Regions from separate parts of the Streptomyces kordofanensis genome, predicted to be linked through region 3. Evidence: riboswitches for the same ligand, from Rfam matches in the RefSeq annotation. Region 3 holds a riboswitch; each other region holds the start of a gene.
The links. Region 3 has a riboswitch for cyclic di-AMP ahead of LUW75_RS04170 (M23 family metallopeptidase). Riboswitches for the same ligand answer to the same signal wherever they lie in the genome.

Region 1 (6,929 bases), 1.9 Mb from region 3:
AGCTGATCGTCGCCACGGACCGCTCCGAGCTGCCCCGGTTGCACGCCCTGGCCCAGCGCGGCCGGGAGAACGGCATCCCGGTGCGCGAGCTGGGGCCGGCCCAGATCGGCGCGTACGAGCCGGACGTGCGGGGCGTCGCCGCCCTGCACGTCGGCACGACGGGGATCTGCGACTACGGCGCGGTGGCGGCGCGGCTCGCCGCGGAGTCCGGCGCCCGGGTGCGGTACGGGGCGCGGGTCACCGCCGTCGACCGGCGTTCCCGGGGCGTGGCGGTGCGCACGGCGGACGGCTCCGTGGTGCGCGCGCGGGCGCTGGTGAACTGCGCGGGCCTGCACTGCGACGCGGTGGCGCGGCTCGCGGGGGACGAGCCGGGCGTGCGGATCGTGCCGTTCCGGGGCGAGTACTACGCGCTGGCCCGGCCGGAGCTGGTGCGGGGCCTGGTGTACCCGGTGCCGGACCCGGCGTTCCCGTTCCTCGGGGTGCACCTGACGCGCGGCGTCCGCGGGGGCGTCCACGTCGGGCCGAACGCGGTGCCCGCGCTGGCCCGCGAGGGGTACGGCCGGCTCGTCGTGCGCCCCGGGGAGCTGGCCGGGACGCTGGCCTGGCCCGGTACGTGGGCGATGGCCCGGCGGCACTGGCGGTACGGGGCGGGCGAGCTGCGCAGGTCGCTGTCGAAGGCGGCCTTCACGGAGGCGGTGCGGCGGCTGCTGCCCGCGGTGACCGCCGCCGACCTGCGGCCGGCCCCGGCGGGCGTGCGGGCGCAGGCGGTGCTGCGGGACGGGACGCCGGTGGACGACTTCCTGATCCGGGAGGCGCCGCGCACGGTGCACGTGCTGAACGCCCCCTCGCCCGCGGCGACGGCGTCCCTGCCGATCGGGCGGGAGGTGGCCCGGCGGGCCCTGGCGCACCTGGCCGGGTAGGGAACGCGGGGAGGGTTCGTAGAATCGAGGGCACTGTGTCCGAGAAGACCGCGTCGAGCACGCACCCCACGAACCCCGCCCCCGCCGGGCCCGGCGCCCCGGAAGCGCCCGCGGCCGCGCCCCCGGCGTCCGCGCCCGGGGCGCCCGGCGGCCCCGCGCCCGTCTCCGGCGGGGTCTCCGGCGTGCCCGCGTCGCGCCGCGGCAGCCGGATGTTCCCCGACGGGAACGGACCCGCGCCCGACCCCGCCGGTTCGCACTTCGAGCGCCGCATCCGCAGCTTCCAGCCGCGCCGCAGCCGCGTCACCGCGGGCCAGGCCGGCGCGCTGCGCCGCCTGTGGCCCGTCTGGGGGCTGGACGTCGACGGGCGGCGCGTCCTCGACCCGGACGAGGTGTTCGGCGGGCTGCCGGTCGTCCTGGAGATCGGTTTCGGCATGGGCGAGGCCACCGCGCGGATGGCCGCCGCCGACCCGTCGACCGGTGTCCTCGCCGTGGACGTCCACACGCCGGGCCAGGGCAACCTGCTGGCCCTCGTCGAGCGGAACGGCCTCACCAACGTCCGCGTCGCGAACGGCGACGCGATCATCCTGCTCCGCGAGATGCTGCCGCCCGCCGCGCTCGCCGGCGTCCGGGTGTACTTCCCCGATCCGTGGCCGAAGAAGCGCCACCACAAGCGGCGGCTGATCCAGCCCGCCTTCCTGGACCTCGTCGCGACCCGGATGAGGCCGGGAGCGGTCCTGCACTGCGCGACGGACTGGGAGCCGTACGCGGAGCGGATGCTGGAGGTGCTGACGGCCCACCCGGACTTCGTGAACACGGCGCCCGGCGGGGGTACGCCCCGCGGCCCGACTTCCGGCCGCTGACGCGGTTCGAGGGGCAGGGCCTGGAGAAGGGGCACGTCGTCCACGACCTGCTGTTCGCCCGGAGGTGACGGCCCGGCCGCGGCCGTCCGCAACGCGCTCGCGGAGTGTCGGTGCGGCCGTCTAGGGTCGACCGGGTGTCAGATTCGCACGCGCCCCGCTTCGCACCGCGGACCCCTCCGCCGGCCGGCCCCGCCCAGCCGGCCATCCCGGCGTACCATCCGCGGCCGTCGTTCGACGCCCTGCCGGACCGGTCCCGCTGGCGGTACAAGCCGCGGGGCGCGTTCTGGCGGAGCAGGGCGGTCCGCCTGTCGGCGGTGAGCCTGGTGCTCGCGCTGTGCGCCCTGGTGATCCTGGCGCTGGTGCGGGAGCAGACGGGCACGACGGGCTTCCTGGTCGGCCTCGGGCTGGCGTTGCTGCCCGTACCGCTGCTGGCGGCGGCGTTCCGCTGGCTGGACGGGGTGGATCCGGGCCCGTGGAGGAACCTGCTGTTCGCCTTCGCCTGGGGGGCGTTCGCGGCGGCGCTCGTCGCGATCCTCGCCAACACCTTCGCGACGCGCTGGATAGCCGTGGCGACGGCGGACCCGGCGGCGGCGGACACGCTCGGCGCGACCGTCGTCGCCCCCGTCGTGGAGGAGAGCGCGAAGGCCACCGCGATCCTGCTGATCTTCCTCTTCCGCAGGCGGGAGTTCACGGGGCTGGTCGACGGCGTGGTCGTCGCCGGGTTCACGGCGACGGGCTTCGCGTTCACCGAGAACATCCTGTACCTGGGCAGCGCCTTCGGTGAGGACCAGGAGTTCGGTACGTCGGGCTTCGAGTCGGTCACGGCGGTGACGTTCTTCGTGCGGATCGTGATGTCGCCGTTCGCGCATCCGCTGTTCACGGTGTTCACCGGCATCGGCTTCGGCGTCGCCGCGGCGACGGCGCGCCGGCGCGTGGTGCTGCGGACGTCGCTGCCGCTGCTGGGGCTGTTCCTGGCGATGGGGGTGCACGCGCTGTGGAACGGCTCGACGGCGTTCGGGCCGTGGGGGTTCATCCTCGTGTACGGGGCGTTCATGCTGCCGGCGCTGGGGCTGCTGACGTGGCTGGTGGTGTGGACGCGCCAGCGGGAGCTGCGGACGGTGTGCGGCGAGCTGCCCGCGTACGCCGCGGCCGGCTGGCTGTCCGCGGACGAGCCGCTCGCGCTGTCGTCGATGCGGGCGCGGAGCCTGGCGCGGTCCTACGCGGCGCGCGCGTTCGGCCCGGCGGCGGCGCGGTCGGTGGGCGAGTACGAGGCGTTCGCGACCTCCCTGGCGTTCCTGCGGCACCGGGCGCGGCGGGGGTCGGCCGACCGGGACTTCACGGCGCGGGAGCAGGAGCTGCTGCACCACATGTGGCAGCGGAAGGAGGTGGCCGCCCCGGCCCTGACGTTCGCCGCGCGCGCGACGGGCCGGGCGTGGACGCCGCCGCCGCACCGCGACTACGCGGGCTACAACCCGTACCGCCGGTGAGACGGTGCGGGGCCGGGCGGGCCGCGCCGCCCGGCCCCCGGCACCGGCCGTCCGGGCGGGCCGCCCGCGGGCGGCGGGCACCGGACGGCCGGGAGGCCGCGGATACCGGACCGCGGACGGCCGGAGGACCGCGGTCCGGTGCCCGGGGGCCGCCGGAAGGGTGCGGGCGCCGGACCGCGGACGGCCGGAAGGGCGGATCGGTGCCCCGGGCGGGGGCCCGCCACCGGTGCCGGAGGGCGTCCCCAGAACCGGAGGGTCCTGCGGGACCACGGGGAACCGTCGCCGGGGAGCGCCCCGGGTCCGGCCCCGCTGTGAGGCGCGCCGGGACTCGCCCGGGGCGGACGGGGCGCCGCCGGGCGTCAGACGGTGAGGCCCTTGCCGCGCAGCCAGGCCAGCGGGTCGACGCCGTCACCGGAGGCGGTGTGGACCTCCAGGTGGAGGTGCGGTCCGGTGACGTTGCCGGTGGCGCCGACGCGGCCGATCGTGTCGCCGGTGCCGACGGTCTGCCCGGCGCCGACGGTCATCGAGGAGAGGTGGCAGTACCAGACCTCGGTGCCGTCCTCCAGCTCCAGCACGACGCGGTAGCCGTACGCGCCGGACCAGCCGGCCGACTTGACGGTGCCGCTGTGGACGGCGTTGGCCGGGGTGCCGGTGGGGGCGGCCAGGTCGAGGCCGGTGTGGTAGCCGGAGGACCACATGGAGCCGGCCTGGCCGTACGTGGAGGTGATCGTGTAGGAGGAGGTCGGCAGGGCGTAGCTCGCGGCGAGTTCGGCCAGGCGCCCGGCCTCGGCCTTCGCGGCGGCCTCCGCCTCGGCCCGCCTGCGCTCCGCCGCCGCGGCCTTCGCCTCGGCCGCGGCGGCGGCCTGCCGGGCGGCGGCCTTCTCCGCGGCCTCCTCCGCGGCCTCCTCCTCGGCGGCGGCGCGGACCACGGCCTCGGCGGACGCCTGCTGCTGCTCGGCCTGCTGGAGGATGCGCGCCCGCAGTGTCTCGCCCGCGTCGGCACCGGCGGGGCCGTTCCCGGGGACGGCGTGAGCACGGTGGGACCGGCGGGGGCCGGGGCCTCGTCGGGCGCGTCGTCCGCGTCGCCGTCGACGAGCGCGCCGACGCCGGGGAGCGAGGAGGCGTCGGGGAGGCCCACGTCCGGGAGGGAGATCGCGACGCGGGGCTTGTCGTGCGCGGTGGCCATGCCGCCCGCACCGACGGCGGCGATGACGCCGACCCCGAGGACGGTGGAGCTGCGGGCGAGGCCGCCGCGCTGCTTGACCACGCGGTGCCGTCCCCGGACGGGGCGGACGGTGTCCTCGGTCGGGTTCCACTCCGAGGCGGCCGCGGGCGCGGCGGTGCCCGGGGTTCCCGGAGCGGTGGGGTGACCGATCGTGCCGTACGGGCCGAAGGGGGCCTCGGAGGCAGGCTTGTTGGACGCCACGGGGGCGCGCTCCTTTCCTTCCTTCTCCGCCTACCGGGTTAGCTGACGGGTTCGGAGCAGGAAGGTCTCCTACGAGCCGGTGAAGGCCCGATTCACCCCAGGTGCGGTGGTTCCCCGGTTCCCTCGCGGGATTCGGCGCATGCGCACGGTGCCACCTCTTGCGGCGGCTGACGCGACCGCGCTGCGTTATCGAACGTTAATAGAAGCGAGGTCCGCATTCCAAGCCGTTCCTTCGGGCAACTGACCCGATTCACACCGGAACAAAGCCCCGTAGAAGGACAACCGGCGGCAAAAGAACCAACCCTCGCGGAGCACGACTTCCGAAAAGCCCCCGCCGTTCTCCTGACGGTGCGTCAATCGACGTGGCACAGCGCGGCCTTGCGGTGACACACCGTACATATCGGGCCGAACGCACCGCCGCGTCGACACGCCGAGGGCCCGGTGCTGTGCACCGGGCCCTCGGTTTCAGTAGCGGGGACAGGATTTGAACCTGCGACCTCTGGGTTATGAGCCCAGCGAGCTACCGAGCTGCTCCACCCCGCGTCGGTGAACACCACCTTACGCCATCCCGGAGAGACCGTTTACCAATTCCCCGTCCCACCGGCCGGGAGGCGCTCGACGAGCCCCTCCGGGGGGCTCCGGCCTCCTTTCCCCCCGGGCGCACCGGACCTCCGGGGCGGCCCCCCGCCCGTCCGCCCGGCCCCGGGTGGCCGGGCGGACGGGCGACCGGGCCCGCGGAGCGGAGTACGGTGGGAGGAAGGTGAACGTCCGGTTCGCCACGGGGACCGGATCCCGCAGACAGGCGGACATCAGCATGGCCGACTTCGACACACCCACCGCCCCCGGGCACCTCCCGTACACCGGTCACGAGGCGGTGGGACCCGGCACGGCGCTCCTGCGGCTGGAGACGACGGGCTCCCGCGAAGGCGTCCTCGACGGAGCGTGGTGGCCGCGCTCCCGTGACATCACGGAGGAGCTGCCCGCCCTGATCAGCGCCCTGGCCGAGCACCTGGGGCCGATCGCCCGCGTCGGTCTGGACGCCGCCGCCTGGGACGGGCTGCCGGTCCGCCTGGTCATCGACGACCGGGTGGTGCACATCACCTCGTTCCCCGTGGGTGACGACACCGTCCTGATCACCCGTGGCGAGGGGGACCACTTCTCGCTGCTCGTCGTGCCGCCGGACACCCCCCTGGAGGCGGCGCGCGCCGCGATGGCGCAGGCCGTCCGGGCGGACAACGTCGCACAGGCCCGGCAGATCCTCGTCGACACCGGTGCCGGTGGGAGGACGGGGACGCGGCACTGACCCGCGGGACGCCTACCGCACCGAGCGCCTCCCGGTGCGCCGGGAGAGGTGGGCGCCGAGGAAGACCAGGTCCACCACGAGGACGACGGCGCCGACGACCAGAAGGTATGTCATGCCCTCGACAGCGACGCCGACGAGGCCGAGCACGACGGCCAGGAGGACGAAGAACAAGAAGATCGCCATTCCGGGGGCTCCTCCGTGTGACGGGACGGTTCAGCGGCGGGCGAGCCGCCGCTCGCCGGCGGCGCCGGGCCGGTAGGCCATGCCGTAGTGGTGGAAGACGGCCTGTTCGTCCTCGGCGGCGAGCACGTCGTCGGTCCCGATGGCGGGAGCCTTGCGGACCGTGCCCTCGTCGTACGGCACCCTGACGTAGTCCGGTCCGACGGTCGCGTCGTCGAGCGGGACGAACACCGGGCGCCGGCGGGTGGGCAGCCCCGTGCGGACGGTGGCCATGGCCGGCTCGTCCGTGGCGGTGCTCACGTAGACCGCCTCCAGCACACCGATCTCGTGCCCCTTCGGGTCCACGACGTCCTGGTGCCGCCACTCCCTGACGCCTGCTGGATGGATCATGCGGTCCGCTCCCTGGTCGGGCGGGCTTCCGGGCGGAGCCGCTCCACCGGCCGACAGCGGCACGGCGCCGTGCCCGCCCCCGTCCCCCCAGCCTGCCCCGGCCCGCCTCCGGGCGCCACACGGACCCGGCCGGCCGGCGCTCCTCCCGCCGGCCCGGGCTCTACGCGGACACCGGTTCGACCGCCCGTGCACCGCGCCACGGCCACGGGAGGGGGCCGGACGCACGAGCGCCCCGGCCGCTGTGGAGGCGGCCGGGGCGTGGAACGCCGGTCGAAGCCCCGCGGGGCTTTCGGTCTGGTAGGCCCTGTGGGACTCGAACCCACAACCAACGGATTAAAAGTCCGCTGCTCTGCCAATTGAGCT
Region 2 (6,929 bases), 520 kb from region 3:
GGCCAGGGCCGCCATGTGGTCGGCACTGTCCGGGTCGAGGCCGTGCACCGACTTCACCAGGCCGTCCGAGGAGAGCAGAACCGCGCTGCGGGTGTGGGGCACCCGCTGGACCAGGCCGCAGAGCAGCCAGTCGAGATCGGGGACGTGGCCGTTCGGCGCATCGCTCGCCATGGTGCATCTACTCCTTGTGGGCTTCGTCGTGTCGCTGCGGTTCGGCGGGGCCGACGGGCGGGACGGGGGAGGCGGCGGCGCGGCCTCGGCGAGGCCGATGCCGCGCTGGAACGCCGCCATCAGCCCCGGGTCGTGCAGGGGGCGGTCGTCGTGGCGGCGCCCGGAGGGCTCGTCGCGCAGCTGCGGGGCGAGGTGCTCCTGGGCGCGCCGCTTGGGCAGCCGGGGGCGTACGTCCCGGTCGGGTCCCGGGTCCTCGGCGGGGGGCCGGGGCGCGGGGGGCGCGGGGACGCGCGGGGGGCGGGGGGCGGGGCCGACCGGTTCCGGCGGCGGGCGGTCGGTGGGGGCCGACCGGGTCGGCGCCGGTCCGGGGTGGGGTGAGGCCACGGGGTACGACAGGTCGGCGCCGCTCCGCGGGTACGGCCGGTCGGGGTGTTCGCCGTGTGCCGGGGGGGCGTGTGCCCCTGCCCGCCCCGGGGCGGGGGGCCGCGTGCCGCGGTCGGCGCGGCGGGGGGACACGGGCGTCGGCCGCGGCGGGGGGCCGGTCGTGGGCCGGGTACGGTGCCGGGGCGGCCGGCACGGCACCGGTCGGTACGGCACCGGCCGCGCCGCCGGACGCGTCGGGCCGCGGCCGGCCGGGCTGGTGCGCGGCGGCCGGGTCGGTGCCGAGGAGCTCCTGCGGGATGACCAGGACGGCCTGCACACCGCCGTAGATGTTGGACTGGAGGCGTACGGCGATGCCGTGCCGGCGGGCCAGGGCGGAAACGACGTACAGGCCGATCCGGCCGTCCTGGAGCAGGTGCGCCACGTTGACCTGGTCGGGGTCGCAGAGCAGCGCGTTCATCTTCTCCTGCTCGGCGGGCGGCATGCCCAGGCCCCGGTCCTCGACCTCGACGGCGAGCCCGGCCGTGACGTACTGGGCGCGGAGCAGGACGGTGGTGTGCGGGGCGGAGAACAGCGTGGCGTTCTCGACGAGTTCGGCGAGGAGGTGGATGACGTCGGCGACGGCGTGGCCGCGCAGGGTGCCGTCGATGGGCGGGATCAGCTTGACGCGGGGGTACTGCTCGACCTCGGCGATGGAGGAGCGCAGGACCTCGGTCATGGTGACCGGGTTGGACCACTGGCGCCGCGAGACGGCGCCGCCGAGGACGGCGAGGTTCTCGGCGTGGCGGCGGACGCGGGTCGCGAGGTGGTCGACGTGGAAGAGGCCCTTGAGCAGTTCGGGATCCTCGACCGCGTTCTCCAGCTCGTCAAGGAGCTGGATCTCGCGGTGGACCAGGGACTGCAGACGCCGGGCGAGGTTGACGAACACCTCGACCTTCTGTTCGTGGCCGACGCTGCTGGAGAGTCGGGACGCCTGGACGGCGGTCGCGACGGCGGCGTCGTGGGCGCGGCCGAGCTCGTGGGCGAGCAGGTCGAAGTCGTCGCCCCCCGGGACGGGCGGAGGGGGCTGCGGGACCGGCGGCCGCTCGCCGCGGCGCAACCGCTCGACGACGCCGTGCAGTTCGTCCTGGCGGCGCGCGGTGGCGCGGCGCAGGGCGTTGCAGCGGTCCAGTACGGACCGGGCGGCGCGGTCGGCGCCGAGCACCGCCGCGGTCACGGCCGCCGCGGCGAGGGCGGCGGCGCAGCCCAGAACCGTCCAGAGCGCGGCGGTCGGCCGGGCCCCGGTGGAGTGCAGGGTGAACAGGACCGCGACGGTGCCGCCGAGTACGGCCGCGGCGGCGGGCGGCACGCAGGCGCGCAGGAGCCGCGGACGTATGCGGGCTTCCGGGGGAAGCGGCGTGGGGTGCGGACCGCCCTGGTGCGGCAGGGGGCGGGCGCCCGGTCGGCCGTGCCGTCCGCCGCCGTCACGGCGGCCGGGCCGCGCGAGGGGTGCGCGAAGTGGAGACATCAGTGTCCTTGGTACGTGGGTCCCAGGGAATCGGCGTATTCCGGCACCAAACGGGTGGGTGACATCGGTTGGAGGGGGGTGGGCCGCTCGCCCGATCAGCTCACCGTTGATGGCCGGGCACACACAGTAGTCGCCAACCGTTCACGTACGGTGGGCTGTTGTCAAACTTGCCCGGAGAGCATCCCGCTCTGGTATGAGGGGTCGCACGGGCGCCCGATACCGAGGGGCCCGTTCCGGACGCCCCACCGCCGGCTCCCGACGGCGGTCGCTCCGAGGGCCCCGCACCCCCGGAGCGGAGCCGCGGCGCGGGCCGCGCGCCACCCGGGAGGCGAGCCGGACGGGTGGCCGCCCCGGGGCTTCGCCGCCGGTCACGGCGGTTCCGGGAGGGGGCCGGCCCCCTCCCCCTCGGGCGGGCGGTACGCCGGCGGGGGCCGCGCGGGGACGGGGTGGCGGGCACCGTCCGGGATACTGTCGCGCGCAGGGAGCGGAGGACGGGCGGGTGACACGATGAGGGTGCGGCTGGGCGCGGCCGAGCGGCGCGAGGAGCTGCTGCGGGCGACCGTCGCCCAGATCGAGGCGAGGGGCATGGCGGCGGTGCGGGTCGCGGACGTGGCGGCGGCGCTGGGGGTGAGCGGGGCGCTGGTCCTGTACCACTTCTCCACGAAGGAGCGGCTGGTCGCGGCGGCGTTCGCCTACGCGGCGGAGGGGGACCTGGCGGAGTTGAACCGCATCCTGGGCCGGCGGGCCCCGGCCGCGCGGCGGCTGCGGGCGGCCGTGCGCTGGTACCTGCCGAGCGGGCAGATGCAGGGGTGGCGGCTGTGGACCGAGTGCTGGGCGGCCGCTCCCCGGGAGCGCCCGCTGCGGGAGGTGGCGACGCGGCTCGACCGGCAGTGGAGGACCGCGCTGGCGGAGGTGTTCGCGCAGGGCGCCGCGGCGGGCGAGTTCCCGTGCCCGGACCCGCAGGGCGCGGCGGGGCGGTTGGCCGCGCTCCTGGACGGGCTGGGCGTGCGGAGGATGGTGTACCCGGGGGCGATGAGCCGCAGGACGATGCTGCGCTGGGCGGACGAAGCCCTGGAGCGGGAGCTGGACGGGGGCGGGTAGGGCGGGTCCGCGCGCGTCCGGGGCGCTGCACGGGCGGTCCGGTCCCGGCCGTGCCGGGGGAACCGCTGCAGCCGCGGCGGGTCGGGGCGCCGGGCGGAGAGCCGGTCGGACGGCCCGATCACGGCGCCCCCTCCGCAGCCGCGTCGCCCGTCCCGGCGGCGCGTCGTCCACCGCGCGCCGCCGCCCGCGCGACCGTGGGGAGGGTCCGCCGGGGCGTGGTCTCCGCGACCGCGCCGCCGCCCGGCACCCCGGGGTGCCGGGCGGCGTACGTGTGCGTGCGTCAGATGCTGACGCCGTGGCCGCGGAGGTAGGCCAGCGGGTCGACGTCCGAGCCGTAGGAGGGGCTGGTGCGGATCTCGAAGTGCAGGTGCGGGCCGGTCGAGTTGCCGGTGGAGCCGGACAGGCCGATCTGCTGGCCGCCGCCGACGGTCTGGCCGGCGGAGACGGAGAGGGAGGACAGGTGGGCGTACTGCGAGTAGTTGCCGTCCTCGTGCTTGATGACGACCTCGTTGCCGTACGCGCCGCTCCAGCCGGCGGAGACGACGGTGCCCGGGCCGACGGCCTTGACGGTGCTGCCCGAGGAGGCGGCGAAGTCGACACCGGTGTGGTAGCCGGAGGACCACATGGCGCCGGAGGCGCGGTAGGGGGTGGTGACGCCGGCGGAGACCGGGGCGGTGAAACCGGACCCGTTCTGCGCGGGGGCCTCGGGCTGGGCCGGGGCCTGCGGCTCGGGCTTCGCCTCGGGCTTCGTCTCGGCGGGCGTCCGGGTCTGGCCGGCGGACCGGGAGGCGCGCTCGCCGCGGGCCTCGTCGGCCTTCACGGCGCCCTTGGCGCCCTTGGCGCCGAGGGTGAGCCTCATGCCCGGGTGGATGAGCGCCGGGTCGTCGCCGATGACCTCGCGGTTGTCGGCGTACAGCTTCTTCCAGCCGCCCCTGACGTTCTTGTCGTGGGCGATCTTCGCCAGGTAGTCGCCGGCGACGACGGTGTGGACGCGCGGCGCGGGCTTGGCGGTCTCGGCGACGGCCGCCTGCGCGGGGGCGGCCGGCGCCGCGGCGGGAGCGGCGGCGTGCGCGCCGGTCGCGCCGAGGAGCGGGAGGGCGATGGCGGCGCCACCCGTTCCGGCGGCGACGAAACCGCGCGTGAGCGGGCTGGTCTTGGTGCGGCGGTGCTTGCCCTTGGCGGACATGGCGAATTCCTCTCCGGCGCCTGCGAGGTGAGCTGTCGGGTTCGGGCTGGAGATGCCCGGTCGCGCGGGTGGCGCGACTTCACCCCGAGCCGTCCGGGAATTCCCGTTCGGCGGACTACCTGGTTCCCCCGCTCCTGCCACACGTGGATGGGTGCGAATTCCGGGGCGGCGGCAGGATTCGGCGATCCGCCCGGCTGGAACGGGACCGTAAACGAGTGGGGACGACGGGAACAAGGGGATGGTTGCCCCCTTGCATTCACGCCGGGGAATTCCCCGGAGAATTCCGGTCACCCTCCGTGGATTGCGGATCATGGGTTCCCGTGTGGTGCAGGGCTTTTGAGCGGCGGCGACGGACACGATCCGTCACTTTTATGACGCTCCTCACGCGACGATCCCCATCTCCCCTTCTTTCGGGATGTGTTATGGCACATCACGCCAATACGGACAGAAGCCCTGTTAAGCCTCTTCAGGTGGCCAGTCGCCCGGCGGGGCGGGCGAGGAGGGGCGCCGCATCGAACCCACCCCCACAGCCCCTGCCGGAAGAGGGTGATCCGGGCAGATGCCGACGAATGGCTCCGGCCTTCGCGCGCATCGACGCACCGGCGCCGAGCGCCCGCGACGCGTCGGGACGCCTCGCCCGGGGAGGCCGTGTCGTATCGTCGGACCGCCACCTCGTCGGCGGCCGTCGCCGACCCCGGACACGGAGGAGCTCCCGTGACGCAGCAGTTGCCGCCCTTCCCGTCGACCGCCGAGCCGGAGCTGACGGGGGTCCGCAACTTCCGTGACGTGGGTGGGCTCCCGACCGTGGACGGGCTCCGCGTGCGGCCCGGGAAGCTGTTCCGCAGCGGGCACCTCGCCCACGCCACCGGAGAGGACGCGGCGTTCCTGGCCTCGCTCGGCCTGCACACCGTCTTCGACTTCCGCAACGCCGCCGACCAGGCGCTGGAAGGCCCGGACGTGGAGCTCCCCGGTGTGCGGAACGTCAACATCCCGCTGAGCGACCCGGCCGACGGCGCCGAGTTCTGGACGATGGTCCGCAACGGCGACCTGGACCAGCTGCGGGACCTCCTCGGCGACGGCAGGGCGGCGGCGCGGATGCGGGCCGCGTACCGCTCCATCGTCACCGGGCGCACCGCCGAGCACAGCCGGGTGCTGCACGCCCTCGCCGAGGACAACATGCCCGCGCTGATGCACTGCGCGGCGGGCAAGGACCGCGCGGGGCTGTCCGTGGCGGTGGTGCTGATGGCGGTCGGCGTGGAACGCGGGGCCATCGAGGCGGACTACCTGAAGTCGAACGACCCGCACCGCCGGTACCGGGTCCGCCGCGCCGACCCGTCGCCCGACGGGACGTCCCCGCAGGTGATGGAGTTGCTCGCCCCGCTGTTCGACGCGCGCGCCGAGTACCTGCACACGGCGTACGCGGCGATCGAGGAGACCTGGGGCTCCACCGAGCGGTACCTCTCCGACGGGCTCGGCTTGAGCGGCCCGACCCGCGACCGGCTGCGCGAGCGCCTGCTCGACGGCTGAGCCCGCGGGACGGACCGGGCGGGGCTACCGGTTCTGGCCGCCCAGCATGAACAGCAGGTAGAGGAAGGCCGCGAAGAGGTGGCCCGCGACCAGGTAGGCGAACAGCCGTATCACGAGGTTGCGGTTGATCCACCGCTCCTGGGTGCTGGGGATGGGGTTCGGGTTCTCCGGCTCGGGCATGGTGTACCTCTCGGTCGTCTCAGTGTCGCTGGGCGGTGACGTCGCCGAGGCAGAGGTCGGCGGCGGGGCTCTGCACGAGGGTGTGGACGAACAGCAGCTCGGCCCCGCCGCGGGTGGCCGCGGCGATCCGGTGCGGGGTGAGCGAGTCGAAGTGGGCGCTGTCACCGGGGTCGAGGACGTGCACGGCGTCGCCGAGCGCCAGCCGCACGCGCCCGGCGAGCACGTACAGCCACTCCTCGCCCGGGTGGACCCGGACCACGTCGCGCAGCCCGGTGTACGGGACCTCGACGCGCAGCGCCTGCATGGCCCGGTTGGCCGCGCCCGCCTGGTAGTACGTCCAGCCGCCGGCCTCCACGGGTTCGGCCCGGCCGGCGCGGACGACCGGGTCCGCGGCGGGGGCCGCCTCGCCGAGCAGCTCGGACACCGTCGTACCGTAGGTGCGGGCGAGCCCGAGCAGCATCGGCAGCGAGGGCTGGCGCCGACCGGTCTCCAGACGGGACAGGTGTGCCGGGGAGAGCCCGGCGCGCCGGGCGGCCGCCTCCAGGGTCAGGCCCCTGCGGCGGCGCAGGGCGCGCAACCGGGGCGCGACGTCCGGCACGCCTTCGGCCGGCTCCCCTTCGAGGGTCGTCATGGGACCATTGCGCCAGCGATTTTCCTCTGAGGCAAATCTCTTGCCCCGGAGGCAAGAATCAGCGGTTGAGGACGGCCTGCCTGACCAGGGTGCGGCCGAAGTCCCAGACCAGTCCACCGCCGCTGTGCGCCTCGTCCATCACGGCGGTGAACGCGGTGACGAACCGGTCGACGTCCTCCTCTCCGATGATCAGCGGCGGGATCAGTTTGATCACTTCGAGGCGGTCGCCGGAGACCTGGGTGAGG
Region 3 (6,929 bases):
GGCACGGTCGCGGGCCGCGCCGACGAGCTGTGCCGCTTCGCCGTCCTCTTCGGCGACCCGCAGCTCGCCCTCACCGCCGTCCAGCGGATCCTGGACGTCACCGCCGACGAGGTGCGCGAGGTCGCCGCCCGGCGGCTGCGCCCGGACAACCGCGCCGTCCTCGTCTACGAACCCACCAAGGCCGACGACGGCGACCGGACCGACAGCGACGAGGAAGAGGGGGCGGACCAGTGAGCGACGCTGCCGTGTCTCTGACCACCATGGAGTTCCACCCGCGGCCGGAGCCGGGCACGCCGCGCGTGTGGGCCTTCCCGGCACCCGAGCGCGGCCGGCTCGGCAACGGCCTCACGGTGCTGCGCTGCCACCGTCCCGGTCAGCGGGTCGTCGCCGTCGAGATCGTCCTCGAAGCCCCGCTGGAGGCCGAGCCCGAGGGCCTCGACGGCGTCGCCACCATCATGGCGCGCGCCCTGTCCGAGGGCACCGACAAGCACACCGCCGAGGAGTTCGCCGCCGAGCTGGAGCGGTGCGGCGCCACCCTGAACGCGCACGCGGACCACCCCGCCGTGCGGGTCTCCCTGGAAGTGCCCGCGTCCCGGCTGCACAAGGCCCTCGGCCTGCTCTCCGACGCGCTGCGGGCACCGGCCTTCTCCGACGACGAGGTCGGCCGCCTCGTCCGCAACCGGCTCGACGAGATCCCGCACGAGACGGCCAACCCGGGCCGCCGCGCGGCCAAGCAGCTCTCCGCCGAGCTGTTCCCGGCCTCCTCGCGCGTGTCCCGGCCCCGTCAGGGCACGGAGGAGACCGTCGCCCGGATCGACGCCGCGGCCGTACGGGCCTTCTACGAGGCCCACGTCCGTCCCGCGTCGGCCACCGCGGTCGTGGTCGGCGACCTGACCGGCGTCGACCTCGACGCGCTCCTCCGCGACACGCTCGGCGAGTGGACCGGCGACGCGCCCCGCCCGCGCGCCGCGTCCCCCGTCACGGCCGACGACACCGGACGCGTCGTCATCGTGGACCGGCCGGGCGCCGTGCAGACGCAGCTGCTCATCGGCCGCGTCGGGCCCGACCGGCACGACAGCGTGTGGCCCGCGCAGGTCGTCGGCACGTACTGCCTGGGCGGCACGCTCACCTCCCGTCTCGACCGCGTCCTGCGCGAGGAGAAGGGCTACACGTACGGCGTGCGGGCCTTCGGGCAGGTCCTGCGGTCCCTGCCCGACGGCACGGGCGCGGCGATGCTCGCCATCAGCGGCTCCGTCGACACGCCCAACACCGGTCCCGCGCTGGACGACCTGTGGAAGGTGCTGCGCACCCTCGCGGCGGAAGGGCTCACCGACGCCGAACGCGACGCCGCCGTGCACAACCTGGTCGGCGTGGCCCCGCTCAGGTACGAGACCGCGGCGTCCGTCGCCGACACCCTCGCCGAGCAGGTCGAGCAGCACCTGCCGGACGACTTCCAGGCACGGCTGTACCGGCGCCTGGACTCCACGGGCACGGTGGAGGCGACGGCGGCCGTCGTCAACGCCTTCCCGCCGGACCGCCTGGTCACCGTCCTCGTGGGGGACGCGGCCCGGATCAAGGCGCCGGTGGAGGCGCTGGGCGTCGGCGAAGTGACCGTGGTCGCCGGCTGACTGACGGAGCGGAACCCCGGCCTCTCGGAGGCCGGGGTTCCGCTCTCGCGCGGTTATGCCCGTTTTATTGGAGAGGCTGGGTTTCTGCTCTGTGGCGTGCGCTACAAAAAGCCGCATTCGTTTGGTGATCGAAAGATCAGCCGCTTAGCGTCTTAGCCGCTGTCCGCCCGTGTACCCGCCGCACCCGCGGCACCGGGCAGCGATCGCCGAATCCCCGTCAGGCGCGAGCCCGGGGAGCCGGGGACCCACGTCCCCTGGGGTGAATCGGGCGCCTTCGCCACCGTGCGGAGGGGTCCGTAGGAGACCTTCCTGCTCCGAACCCGTCAGCTAACCCGGTAGGCGAGAGGGAAGGAAAGGACACGTCCACTCCATGGCGTTCACCCGTTCCACCGGGAAGCACCGTGCCCCGAGCCGCATGAGCCGCAGGAGTGCCCAGGCCGCGGGCGCCGCCGCCCTCGCCACCTCCGGCGTCATCGGCACCCTGGCCTCCCCGGCGTTCGCCGCCGACGCGGAGCACGCCTCCCTGGAGGACACCGGCCTCAACCAGGCCATCACCGGTTACGAGCTGGCCGACGAGGTCGAGGACCAGGCCGCCGCGCAGGAGCTGGCCGCCGAGGCGGCCGAGCGCCAGGCGGAGGCCGAGGCGGCCGCCGAGCGCCAGGCCGAGGTCCGCTTCCGGGCCGCCCGCGATGCCCAGGAGCGCGCCGACCGCGAGGCCGAGCGTAAGCGCCTCGACTCCTTCCAGCTCCCGGTGGCCGGCTCGTACGTCTCCACCGCCTACCGGGTGGGCGGCTCGCTGTGGTCCTCCGGCAGCCACTCGGGCGTCGACTTCCACGCCCCGTACGGCTCCACCGTCGTCTCCGTGGGCCTGGGCACGGTCGTCGAGGCCGGCTGGGGCGGCGCCTACGGCAACAACGTGGTGATCCGCATGCAGGACGGCACCTACACGCAGTACGCCCACCTCGCCTCGGTCGGTGTCTCCGTCGGCCAGACGGTCATGCCGGGCCAGCAGATCGGCGTCTCCGGCTCGACCGGCAACTCCACGGGCCCCCACCTGCACTTCGAGGCCCGCACTTCCAGCGAGTACGGCTCCGACATCGACCCGGTCTCCTACCTCCGGGCGCGCGGCGTCAGCGTCTGACCCGCACCGCTCCACCGAGGCCCCGCCCGGCCGGCCGCCGGAGCGGGGCCTCCCGCGCCACCGGGCCGGAGCCTCCCGCGCCGCCCGCCGCCCGCCGGCCCCGGAACCCCGGGGCGCCCCGGGAGCGGTGCCTCGCGCGGGCGCGGCGGAGCGGCGCCCCCGATCCGCGAGGCGCCGCTCCGCCGGGCCGGGGGAGCGGAGCCGCGGTCAGACGGTCTCGGGGAGCTCCTCGAGACCCTCGGCGACCAGCTTCGCCAGGCGGTCCAGCACCGCGTCCGCGTCCTCGGCCTCGGAGGCGAGGACGATCTCCTCGCCGCCCCGCGCGCCCAGGCCGAGCACGGCGAGCACCGACGCGGCGTTGACCGGGGCGCCGCCGGCCCTGGCGATCGTCACGGGGACGCCGGAGGCCGTGGCGGCGCGGACGAAGATGGAGGCGGGGCGGGCGTGCAGACCCTCGGCCCAACCGACGTTGACGCGGCGCTCAGCCATGGTGTTGCCCTTCACGTGCTAGTAGTTGTCTAGACCAGACTCTCACGCCCGGCGGAGTACCGGGACGGCGCCGTACCCTGGGCCCATGCCGAACCCGTCCGACCAGTCGGCGCACCCGTACCCCGACCACTGGGAGGCCGACGTGGTGCTGCGCGACGGCGGCACCGCGCGGATCAGGCCGATCACCGCGGACGACGCCGAGCGCCTGGTCAGCTTTTACGGGCAGGTCTCAGACGAGTCGAAGTACTACCGGTTCTTCGCACCTTATCCTCGGCTCTCCGCCAGGGACGTGCACCATTTCACCCACCACGACCACGTGGACCGGGTGGGTCTGGCCGCGACGGTCGGCGGTGAGTTCATCGCGACCGTCCGCTACGACCGGATCGACGCCGCGGGCCGCCCCGCCGGCGCCCCCGCCGACGAGGCCGAGGTGGCCTTCCTCGTCCAGGACGCCCACCAGGGCCGCGGCGTCGCCTCCGTCCTGCTGGAGCACATCGCCGCCGTCGCCCGCGAGCGCGGCATCCGGCGGTTCGCCGCGGAGGTGCTGCCCGCCAACACCAGGATGATCAAGGTCTTCACGGACGCCGGGTACACCCAGAGGCGCAGCTTCGGGGACGGTGCCGTCCGCCTCCACCTCGACCTGGAGCCCACCGACCGATCCCTCGCCGTCCAGCGCGCCCGCGAGCAGCGCGCCGAGGCCCGGTCCGTGCAGCGGCTCCTCACCCCCGGCTCCGTCGCCGTCGTCGGCGCGGGCCGCGCCCCCGGCGGCGTCGGCCGCACCGTCCTGCGCGGTCTCGTCGACGCCGGGTTCACGGGCCGCGCGTACGCCGTGAACCACGCCCTGCCCGAGGGGCGGACCGCCTTGGACGGCGTCCCCGCGTACCGCTCCGTCGGCGAGATCGGCGAGCCCGTCGACCTGGCCGTCGTCGCCGTGCCCGCCGAGCGCGTCCCGGAAGCCGTCGCGGACTGCGGCGAGCACGGTGTGCGCGGGCTCGTCGTCCTGTCCGCAGGCTACGCCGAGAGCGGCCCAGCCGGCCGGGAGCGCCAGCGGGAACTGGTGCGGCAGGCCCGTTCCCACGGGATGCGCGTCATCGGCCCCGGCGCCTTCGGCGTGATCAACACCGCGGACGGCGTACGGCTCAACGCCTCTCCCGCCCCGCGGCTGCCCACCGCCGGGCGCATCGGGCTGTTCACCCAGTCGGGCGCGATCGGCATCGCCCTCCTGTCCGGACTCCACCGGCGCGGCGCCGGCGTGTCGTCCTTCGTCTCGGCCGGCAACCGGGCCGACGTCTCCGGCAACGACATCCTCCAGTACTGGTACGAGGACCCCGGCACCGACGTGGCCCTGCTCTACCTGGAGTCGATCGGCAACCCCCGCAAGTTCACCCGGCTCGCCCGCCGCACCGCCGCCGTCAAACCGGTCGTCGTCGTCAAGGGCGCCCGGCACAGCGGCAGCGCGCCCCCCGGCCACGCGGTGCCCACCACCCGCATCCCGCACACGACGGTGTCCGCGCTGCTCCGCCAGGCCGGGGTCATCCGCGTCGACACGGTCACCGAGCTCGTCGACGCGGGCCTGCTGCTCGCCGGGCAGCCCCTGCCCCGCGGGCCGCGCGTCGCGATCCTCGGCAACTCCGAGTCGCTGGGCCTCCTCGCGTACGACGCCTGCCTCACCGAGGGCCTGCGGCCGCTGCCGCCCCGCGACCTGACGACCGCCGCCACGCCCGACGACTTCCGGGCCGCGCTCGCCGGAGCCCTGCGCGACGACGCGTGCGACGCGGTGGTCGTCACCGCGATCCCGTGGGTCGGCCCGCAGGGGACGGTGGAACCGGCCGGTGAGGGCGAGGCGCTGGCGGACGCCCTGCGCACGGCCGGCGCCTGCGCCCCGGCGAAGCCGGTCGTGGTCGTCCACGTCGAGCTGGGCGCCCTGGCGGCCGCGACCGGCACGGCCCCCGCCCCGGAGCCCCCGGCCGGTCCCGCCGGCACCGCGCGGGCGCCGGGCACGGCGGACCGGCCGCCGTGCGGGCGGGCCGCGGCCGCCGCCCCGCCGTCCGGTGCGCCGCCCGCTCCGCCGCCGGGGGGCTGGCCCGGTCCCCGAGGCGTCCGCCGACGGTCCCCCCGGCGCCGCCGGCGGGAGCATCCCCGCCTACCCCGCCGCCGAGCGGGCCGTGCGGGCGCTGGCCGAGGCCGTCAGGTACGCCGAGTGGCGCCGCGAGGCCGCCGACCCGGGCCGGGTGCCCGAGTACGAGGACATCGACGAGAGCGGGGCCGCCGCCCTCATCCGGCGGCTCCTCGACGCGGACGGCGCGCGGGAGCACGCCCCCACCCCCGCCCCGGACGGCACGCGGGAGCACGCCGTCGCCCTCGCCCCGGACGCCGCCCGCGACCTGCTCGCCCGCTACGGCGTCCCCGTACGGCCCACCCTGCCCGCGCCCGATCCCGACACCGCCGTGCGCGCCGCCGCCCGCCTCGGCTACCCGGTCGCCCTCAAGACCACCGCGCCCCACCTGCGCCACCGTCCCGACCTCGGCGCCGTACGGCTCGACCTGGCCACCGAGGAGCAGCTGCGCACCGCCTACGCCGAGCTGGCCGAGGCGCTCGGCGGGCCGGCCGAACTCGGGCCGGTCGTCCAGACCATGGCGCCGCGCGGCGTCGACACCGTCGTCCGCGCCGCGATCGACCCGGCGGTCGGCGCCGTCCTCTCCTTCGGCCTCGCCGGAGCCCCGTCCGAGCTGCTCGGCGACACGGCGCACCGCCTCGTCCCGGCCACCGACCGCGACGTCGCCGGGCAGATCCGCTCCCTCCGCAGCGCCCCGCTGCTGTTCGGCTGGCGGGGCTCCGCGCCCGTCGACACGGCCGCCCTGGAGGAGCTGCTGCTACGCGTGTCGCGCCTGGTCGACGACCATCCGGAGGTCGTCTCCGTCACGCTGGAACCGGTCGTCGTCGCCCCCCGGGGCCTCACCGTCCTGGGCGCGTCCGTGCGGCTGGCCCCGCCTCCCGCCCGCACCGACCTCGGCCCCCGCCGCCTGCCCGGCTACTGAGCGGGGCGCCCTCCACAGCCGTCATCGGCGCCCCGGGGGCACCGTAGGATGGAGTCCATGGCGAAGACCGGTACGACGACCCAGGAGCTGCGCGCGGCGATCGAGCGCAGCGGCTACTACCCGGCCCTCGTGGCCGAGGCGGTGGAGGCCGCCGTCGGCGGGGAGCCGATCGCGTCGTACCTCGTCCACCAGGAGACCACCTTCGACGCCAACGAGGTCCGGCGCCACGTCACGGTCCTCGTGCTCACGGCGACGCGCTTCATCGTCAGCCACACCGACGAGCAGAGCGCCGACACGACCTCCCCGACGCCGTACGCGACCACGTCCACCGAGTCCGTGAAGCTCGGCCGGATCTCGTCGGTCGTCGTCAGCCGCGTCGTCGCGAACCCGGAGTCGTACCGGCCCGGCACGCTCCCCCCGCGAGATCGTCCTCACGGTCGGCTGGGGCGCCGTCTCCCGGATCGACCTGGAGCCCGCCGCCTGCGGCGACCCGAACTGCGACGCCGACCACGGCTACACGGGCAACTCCACCGCGGACGACCTGAGCCTGCGCGTCAGCGAGGCCGGCGACGGACCGGAGACGGTCCGCCAGGCCCTCCACTTCGCCCAGGCCCTCTCCGAAGCCACCGTGGC
Region 4 (6,929 bases), 4.1 Mb from region 3:
CCCGGAGCGTTTCACCCGCGCCACCGCGGCGTGGATCGAGGGAGCCACCGAGGAGACCGCCAAGTGGGACGTCGGCGCCGTGCTGAGCGTCGTCGCCGACGCGGCGGGCGAGGACCTCACGCGCCGCGTCCTGCTGCAGCTCCCTCCGGGGTACGACCTTCTCTTCGGCCGCCCGCGGGCGGCCTGACCACCACCGACGACACGCGGTCGCCCGCGGGCGCGACCGGGGAGGAAAGGCTTTCCAGCATGACGTGGCAGGAACTCGTGGACCGCATCCGCACCGCCGGCCGCTACGACTCCGACGCGGAGGCGGAACGCGTCCTGCGAGCCGTGCTGACCGTACTGGGCGGCCACGTCGTCGGCGACGAACGCTGCGAACTGGTACGGGTCCTGCCCGCCGAGGCCGGCGCCCTGCTCGCCGCCCAGGTCCCGGTCACGGAGCCCGTCACCGCGCCCGGGTTCGTCGACCGCGTCGCCCGCGCCCTCGCGCCGTTCACCCCCGCCGAGGCCCGCTGGGCCACCTCCACGGTCCTGACCGTCGTCGCCGACGAGGCGGGCGACGCCCTCACCCGGCGGATCCTCGCCGGCCTGCCCCGCGGCTACGCGCTCCTGTTCGGTCTGGCCGAACTGGCCCCCGCCGCCTGACGGTCCGTCACCGCCCGTCTCCCGCGCGGGACGTCCGGTGGGAGGCGAAGGAGGTGCTGGGGGCGCCGTGCGTACGCGGGACCGCCACCGCGGGCGCACGGCGCGGGGCGGCGGGCGGGAGAAGCGGGAGCGGGAAGGCGGGGCCGGGCGCGGACCCGGCGCCGTGTGACCACCCACCGGGTCCGCCCCACCGGATCCATCCCACCGGACTCCAGGGCCTCGCCGCCCGACCCGCCCCCGGGCCGCGCCGACCGGCGCCGCCGCCCCGGCGGGCCCGCCGGTGAGCCCGGACGCCCGGCGTGCGCCGCGTCGGCGCGGGAGCGCCGTCCGGGCCGTTTTCTGTCGGGACTCGCGGGACCCCTGGGGCCGCCGGGGCCGCCGGGGCGCGTTCGGCGGCGTGCTCCGGGGCCTCGCCGGGCGGGACGTCCCGCCCGGCGGTCAGTCGTCCAGCGGGCGGAAGTTGCGGGCGAGCGCCCAAGCGGCCACCCGCTCGCCCGTGCGGGTGCCGACCGTGTTCGCCGTGCGGGTGTGGATGCCCGCCCAGGTGCGGGCGCCCACGCAGTCGCGGTTGTAGGCGCGGGCGGAGTCGTAGTACCGGGTCTTCCCGGCGAGGACCGAGGTGATGCGCAGGTCGAGGTGGGAGTCGCCGGACAACAGCGTCAGCGTCCGGGTCAGGGCGCCGGCGGTGGTGGTGTGGCCGCTGAGGTAGTCGGGGTGCGCGGGGGTCTGGAGGAACGGCTCCCACCCGGGATCGGCCTCGGTGAGCGGGTTGCCGTCGTGGTCGGCCTCGCGGATGGCGGTGACGGGCCGCCAGGTGCCGTAGTGCAGCTTGGCGTCCCAGGCGGCGATCACGGCGTCGGCCTGGACGGTGTTCACGGCGGCGAACAGCCGGGCCGTGTCGACCAGGTCGAGGCCGTCCCGGGCGGCGCGGTCGGCGAGGGCGCCCTGCAGGTCGAGTTTGGTGAAGAACTGCGCCGTGTCGGTCTGCGAAGGGCTCCGCACCGGGCTGTCCTTCGCGCCGTACGCCTTCACCTCGTTCAGGTCGGCGGCGTACCGGGCGGATGTCAGCGCGGGCGGCGGGCCGGGGCGGAACCGGTCGGGGCGGTCGACGAGCAGCGGACGCAGCCGCGCCAGCCACGCGGCGGTGAAGGGGTGGTGCCCGGGGGGCGTGGGGCGCCACACCCCGGGGGCGGGGAGGCGCCGGGAAGGCGACCGGGGCGCCGCGGCCGTCGTCCTTCCGCAGTGCGATGACGCGTTCGGCCGCGCGACGGCCGAACGCCACGCCGGCCCTCTCCGCCGGCCCGTCGGGGACCGCGGCGAGCGAGTCGGCGTAGGCGGCCCTCAACCGGTCCTCCGTCTCCGGGAAGTAGTGCAGCAGCACGCCGTGGGCGGCGGCGGCCGCCGCCGCCGTGGACGACGCGGCGCGGGGGCCCCGCGCGTTCCAGCGGTACGGCTCGTACCGGCCCTCGATCCCGACCACCGCGTTGTACATGCCCGCCGAGACGAAGGCGTGCCAGACCGCCTCCTCCGGCGGGGTCAGGCGGCCCCCGGGGTCGATGATGTCCGCCGTCAGCCGCGCCCAGTCGGCGATGACGGAGCCGGAGGCGGCGGCAGGGGAGGAGCGCGGCGCCCGCACCGTCGGCGCGGGGACCGCCGCGACCGCCGTCAGTCCCAGCAACGCGGCCGCGGCCGCGAGGGTCCGGCGTGGTGACGGTCTCGTCTGTGTCTTTTGCATGTTTCTCCCCTGTTTAGATGGTTTTTCCCTACTTTCGACGTCCCGGCGGGCGGCGCAAGCGCCCTCGCCGCCCCGGCCGCCCCGGCCACCCGAACGGATCCGGCCGAAGGGCCGGTGCCCGTTTAGTGCGAATAAAGGCAATTGCTGAAATATTACTCATTTGCGGCGTTCGGGAAGGCGGTGCGGAGTCCGCGGGAGGGGCGCGGCCCGTGACGTCGGTCACGGCGACGGGAGGCGGAATTCCCCGTACTTCGCACCGTCAAGCGGAATTCACCGTCCCACGGGTCCGCAATGGATCACCGAAGAGAATTCCGGGTCTTGTTCCACCCGGCGGGTTTCGTTTACGGTCACCGTCATTCCGGAGGGAACGCCGAATCCTGCCGCCTTCCGGACCCCGGAACTCACATATCCGCGTCCGGCAGGAGCGGGGGAACCAGGTAAGCCGCCGATCCGGCGTCCGGAACGGCTAGGGGTGAAGTCGCGGGCGACCGCGGCCGGGCATCTCCCGCCCGAACCCGACAGCTCACCTCGCAGGCGCCGGAGAGGAACGCCCCATGCCCCCTCAGGGTAAGCACCGCCGTCCCAGGAGCAGTCGACTCAGCCGCGGACTCGCCGTCGCGGGTACCGGCGGGGCGGCCCTCGCCCTGCCCCTGACCGGCACCGTCACCGCCTCCGCCGCGCCCGGCGCGGCGCCCGCCGCGGTCGTCGCGGCGAAGCCCGCCGCCGCTTCGGCAGCCGCCGCCGAGGCCGCCAAGCCCGTGACGCACACGGTGGCCGCGGGCGACACCCTCTCCGGCGTCGCCCGCGAACACTCCGTGAGGGGCGGCTGGAAGAAGCTGTACCGGGACAACAGGAAGGTCGTCGGTGACGACCCGTCACTCATCCGGCCGGGTCTGAGGCTCACCGTCGGAGCCGAGGCGCCGGCCGCGGGGAAGACCGCCGCGAAGCGCTCCGCGCCGGCCCGCGCCGACCGCTCCGCGGCCCGTGCCGCCGTCGCCCCCCGCCGCGGCGAAGTCGTACACCGACGACCTCGACGGCTGGATCAGGGAATCGCTCGACGTCATGGCCCGGCACGGAATTCCGGGGACGTACGAGGGAATTCACCGCAACATCATGCGCGAGTCCTCCGGAAATCCCCTCGCGATCAACGGCTGGGATTCGAACGCCGCCGCCGGGACGCCCTCGAAGGGCCTCCTCCAGGTCATCGACCCCACGTTCCGCGCCTACCACGTGCCGGGTACCTCCTCGGACCCGTTCGACCCGGTCGCCAACATCACCGCCGCGTGCAACTACGCCGCCGACCGGTACGGCTCCATCGACAACGTCAACGGCCCGTACTGACCGCTCCTTCCGGGCACCGTCCGCCGGTGCCCGGAAGGAGCGCGGCCCGTCCGCCCCGGCCGGGAGGCCGGGTGGGGAGAGGGGCGCGGCACCTCCGCGGGGGAACGGCGGCCCGTCACCGGGGCGTCACCACTCCGGGTCGTCGAAGAGCGGCGGCACCTCCGGAGCCGCCGCCCCGCCCGTCGGCGGCTGCTCCGTCCACATCACCTTGCCGCCCGGCGTGTACCGGGTGCCCCACCGGCCCGCCAGCTGCGACACGAGGAACAGGCCGCGGCCGCCCTCGTCCGTGGTGGCCGCCCGCCGCAGGTGCGGGGAGGTGCTGCTGGCGTCCGAGACCTCGCAGATCAGGTTCCGGTCGCGCAGCATCCGCACGTGGATCGGTGCGGAGCCGTACCGGATCGCGTTGGTGATCAGTTCGCTGAGCACCAGCTCGGTGGTGAACCCGATCTCCCCGAGCCCCCACCGCTCCAGCTGCCGCCCGCACGCCGCCCGCACCGGCGCCACCGCCGACGGGTCGGGCGGCACGTCCCACTCGGCCACGCGGTCCCGCGGCAGCAGCCGGGTGCGGGCCACCAGCAGGGCGATGTCGTCGCGGCGGTGCGGCGGCAGCATCGCGTCGAACACCGCGCGGCAGATCTCCTCCGGTGTCCGCCCCGGCGCTCCGGTGAGCGCCTCGCGCAGCATCCGCAGCCCCGCGTCGAGGTCCCGCTCCCGGTGCTCGATCAACCCGTCCGTGTACAGCACCAGACGGCTGTCCTCGGGGAGGAACACCTCGCACGTCTCGAACGGGCCGCCCCCCAGGCCCAGCGGGGGGAACACGGGCAGGTCGGGGAAGCCCACCGACCCGTCGGGGCGTACCACGGCCGGTGCGAAGTGGCCCGCCGACGCCATGCAGCAGCCGCCCGTCACCGGGTCGTAGATGGCGTACAGGCAGGTCGCCCCGGTGATTCCGGAACCGGCGTCCTCCGCCTCCTCCTCGTCGATCCGGGACACCAGCTCGTCGAGGTGGCCCAGCAGCTCGTCCGGCGGCAGGTCGAGCGCGGAGAAGTTGTGCACCGCCGTGCGCAGCCGGCCCATCGTCGCCGCCGCGTGCAGGCCGTGCCCCACCACGTCCCCGACGACGAGCGCGACCCGCGCGCCGGACAGCGGGATCACGTCGAACCAGTCGCCGCCCACCCCGGCCTGCGCCGGGAGGTAGCGGTGCGCCGTCTCCAGCGCGTCCTGCTCGGGCAGCACCCGGGGCAGCAGGCTCCGCTGGAGCGTCACCGCCATGGCGTGCTCCCGCGTGTACCGGCGCGCGTTGTCGACGGCGACCGCCGCCCGCGCCGCCAGCTCCTCCGCGAAGGCCAGGTCCTCCTCGTCGAACCGCCCGGAGGGCGCCGAGCGCCAGAAGTTGGCCATCCCCAGGACGACCCCGCGCGCCTGGAGCGGCACGGTCACCAGCGAGCGGATGCCGTACGCGAGGGCCACGTCGGCGCCCGCCGGGTCCTGCTCCCGCCAGCCGTGCGCCACGGTCAGGTCCGCCTCCAGCACCGCCTTCCCGCGTGCCAGCGCCGCGGCCATCGGCGTCGTCGGCACGTCGAACCGGATCAGGTCGCCGACCGGCTGGAGCGGGTGGTCGTCCCGCACGCCGCTGACGGCGGCGCGGCGCATCACGGTGCGGGCCTCCGTGGGCTCCTCCCCCCGCAGCACCGGGTCCGGCAGCTCGACCGTCACGAAGTCCGCGAACCGGGGGACCGCGACCTCCGACAGCTCCTGCGCCGTCCGTGCGACGTCCAGCGTCGTCCCGATCCGCACGCCGGCCTCGTACAGCAGCGTCAACCGCTCCCGCGCCACCGCGGCCACGCCCGTCACGGCCCGCAACTCGGTGGTGTCGCGGAGCGTGGCGACGGTGCCGGACGGACCGCCGTACGGGTCGGTCGGCCGGGTGTTGACCGCGAGCAGGCGGTCGCCCGCGAGGTGCACCTCGTCGGTGACCGGACGGCCCGACGCGAGCAGCTCGGAGGTGTCGCCGGCCAGGCCCAGGTCGGTGACGTGGCGGCCCTCGGCGTCGGCGGGCAGGTCGAGCAGGCGGCGGGCCTCGTCGTTGGCGAGGGTGAGCCGGCCGTCGCCTCCGACGATCAGCACCCCCTCCCGCACCGCGTGCAGCACCGCGTCGTGGTGTTCGTACATCCGGGTCATCTCGGCCGGGCCGAGGCCGCGTGTCTGGCGGCGCAGCCGCCTGCTCACCAGGGCCGCGCTGGCCGTCGCCAGGACCAGCGCGCCGGCGCCCGTGCCGAGGATCAGCGGCAGCTGCCGGGCGGCGGCCTCGCCGACGTGATCGACCGACACCCCGGCGCTCACCAGGCCCACGACCGCGCCCCGGTCGTCCGTCACGGGGACGACGGTCCGCGCGGCGTCGTGCGGGCCGCCCTCGAAGAGCTCCGTGACCGCCCGGCCCCGGGCCGCCTGCCCCGTGTCCTCGGCGCGGGTGCCGACCAGGCCCGGGTCGCTGTCCGCGATCCGGACGCCCTCCGGGGTCAGGACCGCGACGAAGTCCACGCCCGCGCCGCGCCGGGCGTCCACCGTGTGCCGCTGGAGGGCCTTCGCCGGATCGGCCGACCGGAGCGCGGCGAGGGTGCCGGGGGCGTCCGCGAAGGACTCGGCCGCCGCGCGCGACCGGTTCCGCGCGTCGCGTTCGCTGTCGTACCGGGCCTGGTACGACAGGGCCGTCACCGCGGCGACGATCAGAGCCAGGGCCATCACGACCTGGAGGAGGAGCACCTGTCCTGCGGCGCTGCGCGCGCCTGGGAGCCGCCTCCAGCGCCCGGACCGTCCGAGACGGCCGCTCTTGCCCCTCATGCACCATTTCTAACACCGGCCGTGTTCTCCCGGCGACCGCGCGCACACCGCCGCCCCGCCCGGGGCGGCGGGTCCGGCGAGGGGGCCGGGGCGCCGTCCGGGGGCGGACCCCCTTCCGGGCGCGGGGGCCGGGCGGGACGCCGCCCCGCGCCCGGAAGGGGGCCGCCGCCGGGGCCGGAACGCACGGACCGGTGGCCCGCACGAGGCGGACCACCGGTCTGGGTGGAGACGGGATCAGATGATGCTCAGGCCGTACGCGCTCAGCGCCTCGGTGACGGGCTGGAAGAACGTGACGCCACCCGAGCGGCAGTCGCCGCTGCCGCCGGAGGTGAGGCCGAGGGCGGTGGAGCCGGCGAACATCGCGCCG

Region 1: linked by a shared signal. The riboswitch ahead of LUW75_RS13255 (M23 family metallopeptidase) and the one ahead of LUW75_RS04170 (M23 family metallopeptidase) in region 3 are both predicted to bind cyclic di-AMP.
Region 2: linked by a shared signal. The riboswitch ahead of LUW75_RS01940 (M23 family metallopeptidase) and the one ahead of LUW75_RS04170 (M23 family metallopeptidase) in region 3 are both predicted to bind cyclic di-AMP.
Region 4: linked by a shared signal. The riboswitch ahead of LUW75_RS22980 (transglycosylase SLT domain-containing protein) and the one ahead of LUW75_RS04170 (M23 family metallopeptidase) in region 3 are both predicted to bind cyclic di-AMP.

The regions. Positions count from the first base shown of each region.
Region 1 covers NZ_CP094264.1:2,871,287-2,878,215, reverse strand. Annotated here, with positions in the region: gene lhgO (L-2-hydroxyglutarate oxidase) at 1-920, shown strand, start outside; partial or broken gene trmB (tRNA (guanosine(46)-N7)-methyltransferase TrmB) at 1,130-1,848, shown strand; gene LUW75_RS13260 (PrsW family intramembrane metalloprotease) at 1,915-3,267, shown strand; partial or broken gene LUW75_RS13255 (M23 family metallopeptidase) at 3,627-4,693, opposite strand; cyclic di-AMP (ydaO/yuaA leader) riboswitch at 4,706-4,841, opposite strand; tRNA gene LUW75_RS13250 (tRNA-Met) at 5,163-5,236, opposite strand; gene LUW75_RS13245 (DUF5994 family protein) at 5,508-5,996, shown strand; gene LUW75_RS13240 (hypothetical protein) at 6,009-6,179, opposite strand; gene LUW75_RS13235 (PRC-barrel domain-containing protein) at 6,210-6,566, opposite strand; tRNA gene LUW75_RS13230 (tRNA-Lys) at 6,862-6,929, opposite strand, start outside.
Region 2 covers NZ_CP094264.1:417,759-424,687, forward strand. Annotated here, with positions in the region: gene LUW75_RS01925 (roadblock/LC7 domain-containing protein) at 1-171, opposite strand, end outside; gene LUW75_RS01930 (sensor histidine kinase) at 179-2,059, opposite strand; gene LUW75_RS01935 (TetR/AcrR family transcriptional regulator) at 2,567-3,160, shown strand; gene LUW75_RS01940 (M23 family metallopeptidase) at 3,441-4,346, opposite strand; cyclic di-AMP (ydaO/yuaA leader) riboswitch at 4,351-4,510, opposite strand; gene LUW75_RS01945 (tyrosine-protein phosphatase) at 5,061-5,873, shown strand; gene LUW75_RS01950 (DUF6126 family protein) at 5,898-6,053, opposite strand; gene LUW75_RS01955 (XRE family transcriptional regulator) at 6,073-6,684, opposite strand; gene LUW75_RS01960 (aspartate aminotransferase family protein) at 6,743-6,929, opposite strand, start outside.
Region 3 covers NZ_CP094264.1:933,913-940,841, reverse strand. Annotated here, with positions in the region: gene LUW75_RS04180 (M16 family metallopeptidase) at 1-234, shown strand, start outside; gene LUW75_RS04175 (M16 family metallopeptidase) at 261-1,628, shown strand; cyclic di-AMP (ydaO/yuaA leader) riboswitch at 1,823-1,985, shown strand; gene LUW75_RS04170 (M23 family metallopeptidase) at 1,999-2,769, shown strand; gene LUW75_RS04165 (HPr family phosphocarrier protein) at 2,977-3,258, opposite strand; partial or broken gene LUW75_RS04160 (bifunctional acetate--CoA ligase family protein/GNAT family N-acetyltransferase) at 3,344-6,296, shown strand; partial or broken gene LUW75_RS04155 (DUF5998 family protein) at 6,354-6,929, shown strand, end outside.
Region 4 covers NZ_CP094264.1:5,051,404-5,058,332, forward strand. Annotated here, with positions in the region: gene LUW75_RS22965 (DUF2267 domain-containing protein) at 1-187, shown strand, start outside; gene LUW75_RS22970 (DUF2267 domain-containing protein) at 247-645, shown strand; gene LUW75_RS22975 (vanadium-dependent haloperoxidase) at 1,084-1,827, opposite strand; cyclic di-AMP (ydaO/yuaA leader) riboswitch at 2,780-2,930, shown strand; partial or broken gene LUW75_RS22980 (transglycosylase SLT domain-containing protein) at 2,935-3,721, shown strand; gene LUW75_RS22985 (SpoIIE family protein phosphatase) at 3,848-6,562, opposite strand; gene LUW75_RS22990 (S1 family peptidase) at 6,797-6,929, opposite strand, start outside.